2 regions of the Ectobacillus polymachus genome follow, and region 2 is predicted to be linked to the other one. Evidence: predicted binding sites of a transcription regulator. Region 2 holds the regulator's gene; the other holds the start of a gene.
The links. Region 2 encodes NrdR, which represses ribonucleotide reductase genes. Its sites were predicted from a motif close to AACACNATATATNGTGTT; they were not measured.
Positions count from the first base shown of each region.

Region 1: ACM5BR_RS13515 (vitamin B12-dependent ribonucleotide reductase) is a predicted target of NrdR. The motif match lies at 5,462-5,479, and genes of this name have one in related genera.

Region 1 covers NZ_JBLREB010000002.1:593,609-602,302, reverse strand. The annotation lists gene ACM5BR_RS13530 (C39 family peptidase) at 1-704, opposite strand, end outside; gene ACM5BR_RS13525 (metallophosphoesterase) at 877-1,977, opposite strand; gene ACM5BR_RS13520 (hypothetical protein) at 2,229-2,444, opposite strand; gene ACM5BR_RS13515 (vitamin B12-dependent ribonucleotide reductase) at 2,785-5,331, opposite strand; RNA gene ssrA (transfer-messenger RNA) at 5,673-6,025, opposite strand; gene smpB (SsrA-binding protein SmpB) at 6,147-6,614, opposite strand; gene ACM5BR_RS13500 (MBL fold metallo-hydrolase) at 6,772-7,503, shown strand; gene ACM5BR_RS13495 (TetR/AcrR family transcriptional regulator) at 7,484-8,038, shown strand; gene rnr (ribonuclease R) at 8,081-8,694, opposite strand, start outside.
Region 2 covers NZ_JBLREB010000001.1:1,925,616-1,934,309, forward strand. The annotation lists gene infC (translation initiation factor IF-3) at 1-89, opposite strand, end outside; ribosomal protein L20 leader region at 140-265, opposite strand; gene manA (mannose-6-phosphate isomerase, class I) at 396-1,346, opposite strand; gene thrS (threonine--tRNA ligase) at 1,634-3,565, opposite strand; T-box leader at 3,610-3,831, opposite strand; gene ytxC (putative sporulation protein YtxC) at 3,898-4,734, opposite strand; gene dnaI (primosomal protein DnaI) at 4,850-5,785, opposite strand; gene ACM5BR_RS09925 (replication initiation and membrane attachment family protein) at 5,823-7,241, opposite strand; gene nrdR (transcriptional regulator NrdR) at 7,308-7,769, opposite strand; gene ACM5BR_RS09935 (cytosolic protein) at 7,827-8,225, opposite strand; gene ACM5BR_RS09940 (glyceraldehyde-3-phosphate dehydrogenase) at 8,629-8,694, opposite strand, start outside.

The sequences.
Region 1 (8,694 bases), on a different contig from region 2:
TCATTTATGTATACATTCTGTTCGTCATAGCCTACAATTACAACACTATGCTCATAATATGTAATTTTAATTGTTCCAGAGCTCGTATCCCATGTTTCAAATTGATTATCATTCAGCGGTGAGAATGTTGTATTGGTAATTACCAGTACAGGTACTCCTTGATCAAGCATATTATAGATTTTTTTTATATCTTGTCCTGTTAAATCTATGGCTGGCCGCGGTAAGTATTTTTTTGCTAATTGGAAAAGTGGACCATGATAGACACCAAGCCCTGCTTTCGTATGAGAATAAATATCCCCGACAAATCCTTCACTTGGATTCCCATAGTGATTTCCTTGATGAAACGGAACTTTCGGAATTTCATTTGCTAATGTCATTTTATCAACTGAAACTCCCGAGGATTGAATCAACATCGCAAGACTCGTTACCTCACAGCCACGTTCTAGCTCAGGAAGCTGCTTTATAAATGGAACGGTATCTACGAATGCCCGCTTCGATATAGAAATCGGCTCATTCTTTAAAACGGGCTGGCTTTGCGTTGGAGTGCTAATCTCTTGTTTGACATCTTGCTTTTCTTGCTTGGCATCTACGATTTTAGGAAAATGTAGTTGTAAATGGATAGTAGGAATCTGAGGTAATGATCTGCTAAACAATACGAGGAAAGCAGCCATCACCATACTACTTATATAATGGATTGTACGCATTCAAGATACCCTTTCCTATAAGACGGTTTCTGCAATGATTAGAACGAATTTTTTTTAGGCATTTCTTCGTAGGAGACTGGCTAAAGTACTTCTCCCTATTCTTCATTCTATAGCAATAATGAATGGAAAAGGTATTATATTTCATTATATCACAAAAAATTCCTTTTTCCGGTCATCTAAACGTTATCTCGATTTGAATAATCTCGGATCTGCTGCCGAGCCGCAAAGGTGGACCCCAAAATCCAAAGCCAGATGAAACAATGGCATGGAAGGTGTCCCGCTTGAGAAAGCCCCAGTCTAATTCAAAGACTCTTTGTGTGATTAGATGATTTGGCGCCATTTGTCCTCTATGCGTATGTCCAGATAATAATACATCCACCCCTGCTGCTTGTGCTTGCTTCAGTTCAGCTGGTTGATGATCCATAGCGATAATGGGGAGAGATTTATCTAGAGAACGCATGATTTCTTCAAAGCTTTGGCGATTTCGGTCTGTTTTATCTTTTCTACCCACAAGTAAAAAGCTATCATCAATTCGTACAACTTCATCGAGTAAGATGTGTACCCCAATGTTCTTCATTTCTTGTAAAAACACTGGAATCTCCCCGCCATAGTATTCATGATTGCCTAAAACTCCATATATACCAAGGGGTGCATGCATCTGTTTCATCACTTGTCCCATATTCCTTTTTATAAAATACGTTGGACGATCATCAATAATATCGCCAGGTAACAAAATGATGTCTGGTTTCATTTTATTTACATGCTGTACCAATCGTTTCAGATGAGCTATGCCCGACAATTGACCAAAATGCATATCGGAAGCCATTGCAATTCGTAAAGATGTACGGTTCGTTACTTGCTTTGGAATATGTACCTCATAGGTTCGAATAATCGGACTATACGCATTCCACGTTCCATAGGCAAAAATAATAATAAATGCAAGAATCGTTACGATGCCTGACCAAAAAACAGCCTGCTCCTTTGAGAAAGACAGCAAACGTAAGAAAAATACAATTCCATCTGCGATTGGTAATAGCAATACTGCATATTGTAAAATGGCGAACCAATACGAACCAATAACGCGAAAGACAGGTACAAATCGTCCTAACCAAAAGGAACAAGAGAGAACTGCCAGGACAATCGGATATCCTGCCCAGTATGGCAAGGAAAACGTTGTATGTAACCAAGCCCATCCGTTCCATCCTATATAAAATGTAAGCAGTATATATAAAACAATCATACCTATTGTATGCACAAATTGACGCACTCGCATATCATGCTTCCCTCCTCTAATGTGAACAATATACCATACAATGAATGATAGCGAGACTTTCACGTTCTCATATGATAACCTCCTTTCATGTTATCCCCAACTTATCGCTGACTTATAAAGTTAGCCCGACCCCACTTAGGAGCACATAAAAAAACGATCGCAAGATACGATCGTTTCATCTTATAACCTTATATGTGTAAAGCTATCAGGCATGAGATATTCAGCAAATAGATTTTGTTAAAAAAATAGAATTATTGCTGTGTTGTAGAAGGTTGGCTTTGCGTGCTGTCATTGTTTTGTGAATTTCCATTCGGATTCTTAAACTGTCCGCCTCTTGCTCCTGCATGTTGCGAAAAAGCTGGTTTTTGATTTTGTTTCACAACTAAATATCCTACCCCAATCGCTGACAATGCGCTAAACACCATGCTAACAGTAAGTAAAATTACCATCAATTTTTGTTTCTCCATCATAATACCTCCTCATTCTTACTGGAACATGTTTATTATGAGAAGGATAGCTTAATTTTCCCTTAACTTATTTCTGTCCTTATATTTTATATTTTGGCTCTGTTAAATTCGCTTGTTGATTTCCGCTCCAGGTGCGAGCTTTCCGCGGGCGGCTCGGGAGCCTCCCCGGCACTATGCGCCTGCGGGGTCTCCCTTAACCCGTTTTTCCCGCAGGAGTCTCGCACCTTCCGCTCCAATCAACATCATGGCAAAATCAACAACAAGCTTTAACATAGCCTATATTTTAAATGCGAAAAGGCCCTAGAAGGAGATCCTTCTAGGGCCTTTTCATAATTTTGAATTATAATCCACATTTTAGCTGTACGCCGCAGTTGTTGCACGTGTTACAGCCGCCGATTTCTTTTACTTCTCCTTTGAGGCAGACAGGACAAGTATCCCCTACTTCAGAACCGATTACGTTCGTGGAACGTAGTTCATTGATCGTATCTACGAGCACTACCTTGTTCTCTTTTGTACTCGTTTCGTGTTCATGATGATGATGATCCATTTCATTTTCTTCTGCTTTCAAGGTTAACACTTGGCTGTCACGGCTACCATCTACATACACCGTACCGCCCTTTGCTCCGCCTCTATACAAGCGTTCGTACACCTTTTCTACTTGATTTACTGAGTATCCTTTCGGAGCATTTACAGTTTTACTAATGGAACTATCTACCCAACGCTGAATAATACACTGAACATCCGCATGAGCTTCCGGAGACAATTCCATTGCTGAAATGAACCATTTTGGAAGCTGATTTGGATCCGCTTCTGGATGCTGATCTAAATATTCCTGCACAATATCCGCTTTCACTTCAATAAACTTACCTAATCGTCCGCTGCGGAAGTATACGAATGAGAAGTAAGGCTCAAGTCCAGTTGAAACGCCGACCATCGTTCCCGTGCTGCCGGTTGGCGCAACAGTTAACAGGTGGGAATTACGAATACCATATTGTAAAATGCTTTCGCGAATATCCTCTGGCATATTTTTCATATATCCTGTATTGATAAACTTTCTACGCAATTCTTGTGTTTCTTCATCCGTTGAGCCAATCAAGAACGGGAAGCTTCCCTTTTCCTTTGCTAACTCTACAGATGTACGATAAGCCGTCGTTGCAATTGTTTCGAATACTTTATCAACAAGTTGGTTGCCTTCCTCAGATCCGTATTCTGTTTCACAATAGATTAATAAATCATGTAGTCCCATAACACCTAGACCAACACGTCGTTCCCCTAATGCTTGTTTTTTATTTTCTTCTAAGAAATAAGGAGTTGCATCGATTACGTTATCTTGCATACGTACGCCGATTTCTACCGTTTTCTGTAATTTAGCAAAATCAACCGTTTTATTCTTTTTATCAGCCATGGCAGCTAGATTTACGGCAGCTAGATTACATACGGAAAACGGAGCAAGCGGCTGCTCTCCGCATGGATTCGTTGCGACAACCTGCTGACCGTATGCCTTAGCATTAGTCATATCGTTAGCATTATCGATAAAGAAAATACCAGGCTCTGCTGAATACGTCGCACATATATTGATTAAATTCCATAGCTCTTTCGCACGAATTTGACGATAAACACGAACCTGATGGCCAAGCTTTTCCCATTCACGAACATCACCAATTTTATGCCACTGTGCATTGTACAATTCCATTTCTTCTTGGTTGTAGCTTTCGGTAGCTGGGAATCGAAGTTCATAGCTTTCATCGTTTTCAGCAGCTTCCATAAATTCCTTCGTCAAGCAAACGGAAATATTTGCACCTGTTAAAAATTCAGGATGATGGACGCTATAATTGCCACCCGTACGTAGCTTTTCTTCCGCTTCCTTGCGAATGCTTTCGCTAAATCCATGTTTAAAGGCTACAATACCTTCATACATCTCTTTCTCTTGCTCCGTAAGCGGCGTGAATTTCAATTTTTCACTCGCATACTTCTTAATCATTTCATCGTTCGTATTTTCGATTAAATAGCGAAGGATACGCGGATTTTGCATCTTAGAGATAATAAATTCGATGATATCTGGATGCCAGTCTGCTAGCATAATCATTTGCGCGCCGCGTCTACTTCCCCCTTGTTCTACAAGATGCGTCAGCTTTGCAATATCATCAAGCCATGAAACAGATCCGGATGACTTTCCGTTTACCCCTTTTGCCAATGTATTTCTTGGACGAAGCGTCGAACCATTTGTTCCGACCCCGCCGCCACGGCTCATAATTTCCATCACTTGCTTGCGATGCTCGGAAATGCCTTCTCTCGAATCCGGTACAAACGGCATCACATAACAGTTAAAATATGTAACATCCGTATCTGCGCCTGCTCCGTACAGTACCCGTCCAGCAGGAATAAAGTTCAAATCTGCTAATTCTTTATTAAAGGAATCGAACCATTTTTTACGATTTTCTTCCGTCTCTTCTACCGCAGAAAGACCTGCTGCATTTCGTTTTGCAATTTGCTCATAATATATTTCAAGAGGTTTCTCAATTACATCTAAAGATCGAGTAATGATACCCGTTTCAATCTCTTCAGGCTTTGTAAGCACACCGCGATATTCCTCTTCAATCCAAACGCTTGCCTTCTTGTTTTCCCAATCTATATTTTTAATAAAACCAAGGCCTCTTGCTGGAAAGGTAGGATCTTCTTTTATGGTTAATACAACAAAGTCCCCAGCTGCTAGTGTTACTTTTTCAGTATCTTTAAAAGAATAACGGTCAATCATTACAAGTCTAGATACCCCTTTATGGGTAAGGTTCATATCTGATGTAATGGGATGAACTTGAGGAAATAAAGAAATATCTTTATTTAATCTGTCAACGTTAATTGTCATTTCTTCTTTAGATAAAACAGGCATCATTACCTCTCCTTTGATTCTCAATTCTCTATTTTTTCTTTCCTAACTTATATATTCGTTTTTTAAAATGCATTCTAAACTTATCACACATAGTCCCTAATATCAATATACAGTAGCTAAAACATTTTTTATTACGATATATAGTGTATTTTCTATGTAATATAAGTTAAATGTGGTATACGTACGTTTTTTAAGAGGAAACGTATGGAGGGATACTTTGAGGATTCTGAATGCGAAACCTTCTGTTTTTGCAAAAGCACTCTTGAAAATACCCACAATAAAACGGACTCGCCGCAAGCAGCAAGTCCGTATAGTATCAGTTTAACCACCAAACTATGTATTGGTGGAGACGGTGGGAGTCGAACCCACGTCCAGAAATATCGTCACTTAAGCTTCTACGAGTGTAGTCGACATATTGGCGCTTCGCGAACTCTTTTGCCTATCGACAGGCGGCAGGGCTCGCTAGTCTGGTTGTTCTCTTCCTTTGCCCTCAGACGGTGGGCGCCGGCGTAGTCTGCTTAGAGTGAGCCCCTTACCCTACCACACAGACAATGGAGGGAGGAGCAGCTGCGTTTATTAGGCAGCTAAAGCTAAATTATTTTTGCCAGTTATAGGCGTTGACGTTTTTACGAGGCCGATCCCCTCGACTCGCAACCTAAGCTCGAACTACCCCTGTCGAATCCGTAACGTCCCCATTATAAAAGGGAGCCTTACGAGAAAGTGTAGCTTTATGAGCTATTTTTCAAAGTTCAGCTGTTTGGTACATTTCATATTATAGCCTATGATTGTTACGGACGCAATTGTAAAATACTGTATTAGATTTTTTGACGCTCGCGGAATGCTCGTTCCACTTCACGTTTTGCTTCTTTCTTCTTTATATCCTCACGTTTGTCGTAGTTTTTCTTCCCTTTTCCAAGTCCAAGACTAATCTTAGCGTAGCCGTTTTTCAAAAAGATTTTTAGCGGCACTAATGTGTATCCAACTTCTTTTGTGTCACCCATAAGCTTGGCAATTTCTTTTTTATGTAAAAGCAGCTTTCGCGGACGAAGTGGATCGTGGTTAAAACGATTTCCTTGTTCGTATGGGCTAATATGCATGCTGTACACCCACACTTCTCCGTTTTGCACACGCGCATAGGAATCCTTTAGATTCACACGGCCAGCACGAATCGATTTAATTTCGGTTCCTTGAAGGACGAGACCGGCTTCATATGTTTCTTCAATGAAATAATCATGGAATCCTTTTTTGTTTTGTGCGACTGTTTTTCCGTATCCTTTTGGCATGAGGTTATCCCTCCTTTATTCATCCTATTTTAACAAAAACAACGCTTATTCACAATGTAACAATACGTTTTCACAAAAATGAAAAAAAGGTCTTTACCAAACTAATAATATTAGTTAAAATACTAATTAGATTAGAATATAAGCAAGGAGGGGTTACATGCGTCTTATACAAAACGGGTATTTATACCAACTTATTTTTTTGCCGAATGTATTTCCTGTGAATTGCTATCTTATAGAAGAAGATAAGGAGTTAACGTTAATTGATGCAGCCTTATCATACAGTCATAAAGCTATTTTACAAGCTGCTTCAACCATTGGTAAGCCAATTACACGTATTGTTTTAACCCATGCTCACGAAGACCATGTTGGATCGCTTGATGTACTAAAAAAAGCACTTCCCAATGCAAAGGTATATATTTCAAAGCGAGATGCGAGACTAATGGAAAATGATCGATCTCTTGATGAACATGAGCCGCAAACACCAATTAAAGGGGGAGTACCAAAGTCTCTGCAAACTCGTCCAGATATTCTCCTGCAGGATGGGGATCGTATTGGCTCTTTAATCGCAATCGCTGCGCCTGGTCATACACCTGGACTCATGGCGTTCCTTGATGAGCGAAACAGTTTTTTAATTGCCGGTGACGCTATGCAAACGCGCGGCGGCATTGCGGTATCTGGAAAGATGAAACTCACCTTTCCGTTCCCAGCATTTGCAACCTGGAATTTCGAAGTTGCAATCGAAAGTGCTAAGAAGCTCGTGCAAAAGAACCCGAAGCTGTTAGCAGTTGGACATGGGAAAATGCTAGCAGAACCGATACAACAGATGGAAACTGCTATTTCAGCAGCTATAAAACGTTTGGAGGCACAAAATGGCAAGAAAAGCAATTGATTTACCAACTATTATTCAAACAGCTGTGAAGCTCGCAAATGCAAATGGACTGGCGAATGTGACACTTGCCGCCCTTGCTAACGAACTCGGCATTAAAACACCTTCGCTATATAACCATATTGATGGGATGAACGGGCTTCGAAAACAACTTGCTTTATATGGGATGAAGGAGCTTTATGACCGGATGGTGGTAGCTTCTATCGGTAAGGCAGGGGACAAAGCGTTACATTCCCTCGGTTTTGCCTACGTGGCCTTTGCTAGGGAAAATCCCGGCTTATACGAAGCAACTCTTTCTGCATCCGTAGATCCTGACATAGGAGCAGCAGGTGATACGATTATCCAATTATTACTTCGAGTCCTTGAAGAATACAATCTTACAACTGAAGATGCCTATCACATTATAAGAGGAGTCCGAAGTCTACTTCATGGATTTGCTTCACTTGAACGAGTAGGCGGATTTGGCTTATCTTTAGATCATGATGAAAGTCTCGATCGACTACTACGAACTTATTTGCTTGGATTGCAGCATTCATAGAAAAAAACGGAGGATGAGATCCTCCGTTTTTTTCTTTCCTCTTTATTTTTTCTTCTTTTTTCGTTTCACGCCTGGGACGCCTTCATAAAAGGCTTTCTTCTTCTTATTTTTTCCTTCTTTACGATGGCTATGGCCGTGGTCTTTATGATTTGATCCATTGTCATTTTTCTTCTTGCGTCTTCCGCCTCCAGACTCAACGACTACTGGACGTGGTTTGAATTCACGCTTGCGGCTGCCTTTCATTCCGACAACTTCAAAGTCAACGGAGCGTTCGTCTTTATTTACATTTACAACGCGAACGGTTATTTCATCGCCAATACGGAATACATGTCCGGTACGTTCTCCAATCATGGCCATGTGCTGCTCATCATAACGATAGTAATCATCAGTTAGATAGCTGACATGAACGAGACCTTCTACTGTATTCGGAAGCTCTACGAATAGACCGAAATTGGTAACGGAGTTAATGATACCATCGTATACTTCTCCGATTTTATCAAGCATATATTCGGCTTTCTTAAGATCGTCTGTTTCTCGCTCTGCTTCAACAGCGCGGCGCTCCATATTGGAGGAGTGCTCTGCAATATTCGGCAGTTTTTCTCGCCAATCCTCTAGTGTAGCCTTGTCCATCTTCCCATTAATTAAATACGTCCGGA
Region 2 (8,694 bases):
TTAATTCCGAGTTGATCTCCATTTGCTCCGATGAGACGCACCTCACGAGCTCGAATAAGCTCGTTAACCATAATGTCCTTGCTAATAATAAGCCACCTCCAAAGTGTTATAAAAATACTTCCTGCGGCAAGACCCGATCACAATAAAAAAAGTGTGGGTACGTACACCCACACTGTAACTATTTCAAATCGTCACATTTTATCGTCAACCTGTTAACTGCAAATAGCGTCATACAGGTGAGAAGCGGGCGCTCCTACTTTCCACAAGTTCGTATTCAATTTTCCTTCGAAATTGTACCATAGTAAATGACATTTTGTCAACAAACAATACGATCAATTGACACAAAAACTATTGTAACAGACAACTATAAAGTACGCAACTATTTCCTAAATATTTTATACATGAGCAACGATTAGATCCATGTTGCCCTCTACTATAAATTCTCCAAATTGATTAGGCAATATAAAATGATCTCCTTTTCGAAGTGGATACTGTTTATCATCTTTACCTAACATCCCATCCCCTGTAAGTACACTGACAAGAAGAAATGGCTCGTCCTGATAACAATCCGTTTTTCCCCTTACTTCCCACTTAGAAACGGTAAAAAATGCACTTTTAACAAATGTAGTTTTTGTGATACCTTCTTTTCTTTCCGTTTGATAAGTAGTCTGTCTACAATCTTCAAATGGGACTGTTATTACATCCATAGCTTTTTGTAAATGAAGCTCTCGTTTTTTTCCATTTTCCATTCGGTCATAATCATAAACGCGATAAGTAGTATCGGAGTTTTGCTGTGTTTCTAAAATCAATGTACCTTTTCCTAGCGCATGTACCGTTCCACTTGGAACATAAAAGAAATCTCCTGGCTTAATGGGAACCTTACGTAAAAAAGCATCCCACTGACCTGTTGTAATCATATTCTGCAATTCTTCCTTTGACTTCGCATTGTGCCCATAGATCAGTTCAGCACCTTCTTCGCAATCAATAACATACCAGCATTCTTCTTTTCCAAATTCTCCATTTTCATTCGTTTTTGCATATTCATCATTAGGATGTACTTGTATGGAAAGATTCTGATTTGCATCCAAGATTTTAGTTAAAAGCGGAAATTTTTCACCTTGTATATTTCCGAATAATGAACGATCTTCTTCCCACAATTGCTGTAAGGACATTCCTTTATACTTCCCGTTTGCAATTCTACTCAATCCATTTGGATGAGCAGAAATAGCCCAGCATTCACCTGTTTTAGAAGAAGGAATATCATAATGGAATACATCATGTAAGGCAGTTCCTCCCCAAATTCTTTCTTGAAAACATGGAATTAAAAATAATGGTTCATTACTCATATTTGCTCACTCTTTCATAAAATATTCTTGGTGTACATTTGCTCATGTATTCACATGTGCTTAATTATAACACATACCTTTAAATAAAAATAAGCGGAGGTTCACACTCCGCTTATGTACTTATATCTCACTTAGTAATTCATATACCGCTTCTTCATTTTCGGCTTTCTCAAGGGCAATACGAAACTCATCATCAACAAGCTTGCGAGAAAGAAGTTGTAAAATTGATTGTATAAATAAAACAAGCTCTTCTCCTTAGAAAGGAAAAGAGCCTGTTTTTCTACTTCTTATCTTTTTACTTCTTTCGCTATTTTCTCTACAAAAGAAGAGAATGGCATTGTTTCAGAGTTTTGTTCCCCGTATTTACGGACATTTACAGCATTTTCTCCTACTTCATTATCCCCAACTACAAGCATGTACGGAATTTTTTGCATTTGCGCTTCGCGAATTTTGTAGCCAATTTTTTCATCACGAGTGTCTACTTCAACGCGGACACCAGCACGCTGCAATTCATCCTGTACCTTTTTCGCATATTCTAAATGCACATTTGGCGAAACAGGAATCACTTGTACTTGTACAGGGGCAAGCCATGTTGGGAATGCTCCTTTGTATTCTTCGATTAGGAAGGCAACAAAGCGTTCCATTGTAGAAACGACACCGCGGTGAATAACGACTGGTCGATGCTGCTTGCCATCTTCGCCTACGTATGTTAAATCAAAACGTTCAGGCAATAAGAAGTCTAGTTGAACAGTCGATAACGTTTCATCCTTACCTAATGCCGTACGTACCTGAACATCAAGCTTTGGACCATAGAAGGCTGCTTCTCCTTCTGCTTCATAATAGTCAAGACCCATTTCATCCATAGCTTCCTTCAGCATACTTTGGGCTTTGTTCCACATTTCATCATCATCAAAATACTTTTCTTTATCCGCTGGGTCACGGTAAGAAAGACGGAACGAATATTCATTTAAATCAAAATCCTTATACACATCAAGAATTAAACGAATAACACGTAAAAATTCATCTTTAATTTGATCTGGACGAACGAAAATATGCGCATCATTTAAAGTCATACCGCGAACACGCTGAAGTCCAGACAAGGCTCCTGACATTTCATAACGATGCATCGTACCTAGTTCAGCAATGCGGATTGGCAATTCACGATAGCTGTGCATATCATTTTTATACACCATCATATGATGCGGACAGTTCATTGGACGGAGCACCAATTGTTCATTGTCCATATCCATTGGAGGGAACATATCATCCCGGTAGTGATCCCAGTGACCAGATGTTTTATACAAATCTACACTACCCATAATTGGCGTATAAACATGATCGTATCCAAGACTAACTTCCTTATCAACAATGTAACGTTCTACAATACGACGGATTGTTGCACCCTTTGGAAGCCAAAGCGGTAAACCTTGTCCAACCTGCTGTGAATTTGTAAATAGCTTTAATTCTTTTCCAAGCTTGCGATGGTCACGTTCTTTCGCTTCTTCTAAGAAGTGTAAATGCTGTTCAAGCTCTTCTTTTTTTGCAAAGGCAGTTCCATAGATACGTTGAAGCATTTTGTTATTGCTATCTCCGCGCCAATATGCACCTGCAACACTTAATAATTTAAAGGATTTAATTTTTCCTGTTGATGGAAGATGGATACCACGGCATAAGTCAAAGAACTCGCCTTGCTCATAAATCGAAATAGTTTCACCAACAGGCAAGTCGCGAATGAGCTCAAGCTTTAATTCATCGCCAATTTCTTCATAACGAGCAAGAGCTTCCTCTCTGCTAACTTCCTTTCGAACGATTTCTATATTTTCTTTCACGATACGTTCCATTTCTTTCTCAATTTTCGGTAAGTCCTCAACTGAGATTGCTTCCGGAATATCAATATCATAGTAAAAACCATTTTCAATTACTGGTCCAATGCCTAATTTTACATCTGGATACAAACGTTTTAGCGCTTGCGCTAATAAATGGGCAGTGGAGTGACGAAGTATTTCTACACCCTCCGCTGAATCAAGCGTAATGATGGAAATCGATCCATCCTCTTTAATCGGCGTACGTAAATCCAATAATTTTTCATTCAATTTACCGGCAACAGCCTTCTTCTTCAATCCTGGACTAATAGAAAAAGCAATATCTTCAGTAGTTATTCCTTGTGGGAACTCCTTTACAGCTCCATCTGGAAACGTAATATGTAGTACTTCAGACACTTTGATTCACTCCTTTTGTAATAAATAAAAAACACCCATCCCTAAAAAGGGACGAGTGTTGAATTCGTGGTTCCACCCTTGTTTCAAAGGAAATGCCTTCCTTTTCTCAAGAAACGATAACGGATCGCGCCGTCAGCAACTACTAAGATTCACTGCTGAGGTTCAGAGGTGGTAAGTCGCTTTTTCGTATTAGGAAGCTTACAGCCAAAAGGGCTTCCCTCTCTGGTAATCGTAAAAAGAACTCATATCCTCATCATAACCTATATAAGAAATATTATATGGTTGTTATTATAGACGTATTCTAACATAAAATCAATATGGCCATCTTCAATTTACAAATTCTCTCTTCGTTTTTCAAATTCACATAGGGAGTATAGTTTAACACGTTCTTGAAATACATTCCGAATCGTAACAATCATCGTATCATCTTCATGTGCAGTATAGATGTGAATATCCCTCGGAGCTATGGACAAAAGCGGTGCAATAACATGACGATCTACATACTCATCTTGCTGTAATCCTCTTTCATCCATATAGTTATACAATGTTTCTTGTGAAATGCGGGATCCTGTTTCATCGTAGAAGTAGACATGATCACGAAAAACAATATGTAAAGACGATAGAAGTGCCTCTCTTGCACTGACTTGCTGACGCAACATTTCAATGAATGCTTGATAGTCCTGTTCTAGCTTGTATTCGTCAATAGCAAGCTCAATCAATTGATTAATATACATCATATAAGGTCGTAATCGAAATCGGACGTAGGCTTCAAAGGAAAAAGAAAGATTATGCTGAATTGTACTTCGTAATGACGCGACAATAAACTGCTTCCTTGAAAAATCTAATCTAGAACGTGGAATATCCGTTCGTTCCCCGCAAAGAATAGAATAAGCAATATGTATGATTTCACGATGCTCCTGTGAGTCGTGATAAAAAAACGAATTCATCAAGATGGATCTCATCCATTTTACTTCCTTAACTTTCAAAATAAATTGCGTAATTTCCGGAATGAGAACTTCTCTTATGTATGTATGCCCCGCTATCTTAATGATTAGTTTACTGTGCTCTAGCAGGACGGTTGACTCTTCTTCTTTCCTTCCGCTAGCCTTTTTCAGACGCTCGTACAAATAATAAGCGTCTTGCTCATCTTCAAAACTAATTTCAATCACAATCGTCCCCTCCTTAACACTCCTATCTGTTCTTATATATATTAGATAGCGGTGCAAAACATGTTCATTAAGAAGGGGACTAGATAAAAAAAGAGAATAAGGATTCCCCTTATTCTCATGCTTGACGTCTATTCGTTCCTTTGACTTCAATTGGTTTTGCCAAATAGCGAATCCGTTCCATAATACGTGCTGCCTTCATTTCTTCTTCTTCGCCGCGCTGGGTAAACGTGAGATGATGCTCAAGCAATTTAAAATCAAAGTTTGAAGTAAAAAAAGTAGGTAGGTTTTCCATCATTCGAAATTGTAAAATGGTTCCTAGTACTTCATCTCGTGCCCAGCTTGATATTGCCTCTGCTCCTATATCATCCATCATTAACACAGATGCATGCTTCACAGCTTCAATCTTTTGATTAAGCGTATTGTCGCCAATAGATCCTTTCATTTCTCGTAGAAATTCAGGGACATGAACGAGCATAGTGGAAATATTTCGCTGTGCAAGTTCATTCGCTATCACGCCTAATATATATGATTTTCCAACACCAAATCGACCGTATAAGTACAAGCCTTTCATCTTTTTTCCTGGCTCATACTGTTCAACGAAATCTTCAGCCTCATTTACGGCTTCCATTCTTCCCTCATCGTTATAGTCTAAGGATTCTTGCTTCGCTTCAAAAATATCCCGTGGCATATATAAGCTCTGAATGAGAGATTGTTGTTTTTTTCGTTCATCATACTGTATTTTTCGGGAACATCGCTCGTATTGTAAATCAATGGACTTTCCCGTAATAATAAGCTTGGGATGATAGCCTTTTAAAATATTTTTACATTCTTCAAGGCTTGGACATTCCTTACATTGCTTGCTTTGCTGTGTAAATTCATAGAGCTTAACTAAACTTCGCTCTACTGCATGTTCAGATAGCTCTTGTTCATACGCTGCTAGAAAGGTTTGTACCTCCCTATCTGCAAGAATCTCTTTTTTCATATTATCATAGCGATTTTTAAACGATTCTGTTTGTATCGTGTTTGAGAGATTGTTCTTTATATTTTGCAAATGGTTCCCTCCAAGATATTATTCCGTTCTCGTTTTCCTACCCATTTAAACGCTTTTGCATACGTTTTCGTCTCTCTTCAATTTTCTTTCGAAGAGCTTCTGTATCAATTTCCTTTTGTTCTTCGGAATCCTGTTTTTCTATATTTTGTTTTTCTTCGGCAAGCCAATCAGGAACAAGCTCTTTTCGGACTACTTTTTGCGCGGAACGTGTTTTCTTTTTTTGTTCTTTTGCCCCTTGTGCCCATTCACGATATTGACGTTGCTCTTGTATCGCAAGCGACATAGCGTCTCGTACCGTAGATATATGTTTTCTAGCCCAATGTGCAGCGATTTTTTCCACATAGCTTTTTTGTATTTTCATATCCATACGAAGCATGACGTAGTAGATCAGAACATTAATAACTCCAGGCGATAAGTTTTGATTGATCATAATATCTTCAATGATGCGCAAATCTGAGGCTGCTGGTAAAGCCCCGCCGGATAGCTCGGTAAGCAATTCCTTCGGAGATACTTCCTCTAGTACCTTTATTAACTGATCTTGCTTCGTTTGCGGAACTTTATCCCGCATCTCCTGTAAGGCAACCGGCTGTACTCTATCGCTGAGAACAGGCAGCTCATTACTGTGCTCATATTGATACCAATCACGTGCACACTTTCGCAGTAATTCGATGTCTATTTTGTCTTGTCCAATTATTAGGGCATCCATCACAACTTTCTTCATCGTTACATGATCAAGCTGATATACGTATGCCAATTTTAAAATCGTTTCCTGTACTTCCTCCGTAATAGCACGCCTTGGAATCATCGTATTACTAATCCCCTCTAAAAAGAGCGGAAAATCAAAAAAATCATTGAAAACCTGTGGTGAACCACTTGAAGCTCTGCCGATTGCCGGTTCCATATCGATTTGTTCTATCTCAGATTTATATTGCGTAAGTTGAGTTGGGGTAAACGATTGAAATATATCGTTGAAAGACTTGGTAATATCACTGTACTCGTGCTGATCCATTTCAGATTGAAAAAAATACTTTTTTGCCCAATTGTACTTTGTAATACCGAGACGATTATATAAAAAAATGTTCAGTACAATATCATCAAAAAATTGCTTAGGGGTAAGTGGAGCCTGCAATTCATATAAAAATGTACGCTCGTCACTCGTTTTTTTCATCAATACCTTCAAAAGCCCGATACCTTCTAATTTCATTCGTTCCTTGTGAATATCAGGTAAACTCATATGCATATTTAACATAAGCGAATGATGGGTTTGTTCCTGTAAAGGATCGAAATCTTGTTCAAGCTCTCCCCATAGTGTCATATACAGGCTAAACGCTTTGCTACCTATTAGAGGCTGATATAGCATGGTTAGAATCTTCCGATCATAGCTATGCAGCAGCCCTGATGTGTAGACTCGATATCGGTCAACTGGGAGCAAATCCATCCATGATTGTCTTTCCATGCCTGCAATTCCTTTCTACATGTATAATCCATCTGTTCCTGCCTTAAGCGGACATGATTGTTCCTATTATTTTCGTTCTTTGTGTAAAATATCTTTTAATTCGTCAATAAACACATTTAAGTCTTTAAACTGTCGGTACACAGATGCAAAACGGACGTATGAAACTTCATCAATATCTCGTAGTGCTTCCATAACCATTTCTCCAATTATTTCACTTTTCACTTCTGCTGAGCCTGCATTGCGGAGTTCACGTTCTACGGATTGCGTCACTTCTTCTAATTGCTTTAAAGAAACAGGACGCTTTTCACAGGCTTTAATTAATCCGCGTAAAATCTTTTCTTTGCTAAATTCTTCACGTGTACCTTCTTTTTTCACTACAATTAATGGAGTTTCCTCCACCTTTTCAAATGTAGTAAATCGATACAGACATTTCTCACACTCACGTCGTCTTCGAATCGAACGCCCCTCGTCAACAGGACGAGAATCCAATACTCTCGTGCCATTGTGAAAACAAGCTGGACAACGCATCCTCACCACTCCTATTATCATATATTCGCAAATATAATAGAAAAACAAAAACAAGTACTACAGTTGTGAAGCTAATCCCGTACCGATACAAGTAAGCTGCTTATCCAAACGTTCATACAATTCAATAATGTAACGTTGACTTTGGCCGAACAAGGAGAATGATGATTCCATTGAGACCATAAAATCAATTGCAGTTACATATGGCTGAACTGTTACAATGGTTGCTACAAGACTTGCCTTTTTCGGAGAAAGGATTGTCGCACTAATTTCCCCATGCTCACTTGAGATGAACGTAACCTCACATCCATCTGTATGACGTAACAGCTCCTCTACTACCTTCATAGCTTGCTGTTTATTCGTTTTATAATAACGACTGCGTAATTGTTCATTACTATGCATTTCTGTTGTTTCTGCAATTGTGCTTAGCATTGGTTTTACTTTACTAATAAAGCTCATGTAAAACTCCCCCTGTAGTACAATCCTAAACCATAAATGGAATTAGTTCGTATACATTTATATCGTTACCTGGCATAATCATAGCGAATACAGTGCTGCTTTTGCTCAGTGAAAGTATAATCGTAACCTGTTTCATGCTTTCTTATCGTAAAAAAATAAAAAGAGGTGTATAATACACCTCTTTTTATTTTAAAGCAATACTCTTATTTTTTAAAGAGCTTTTACTTCACGTTGTTTTATTTCAAAGTTTCCAGTTCAATCATTTTTTTCTATAGATCATACGATTTTCATTCTAAATACACCAAAATAGACCGCTGCAAAAATGACGGATATCCCAACATTTTTGTAGCGGTCTACTTATTTGAAAAGACATGTAACAAGAGTCTTTATCATTCTATATGTTTCAAATATGTTGAACGTTTTGCATTACTTCAAGTTTACCTGCAACAATTCCTACTAAGTCTACAAC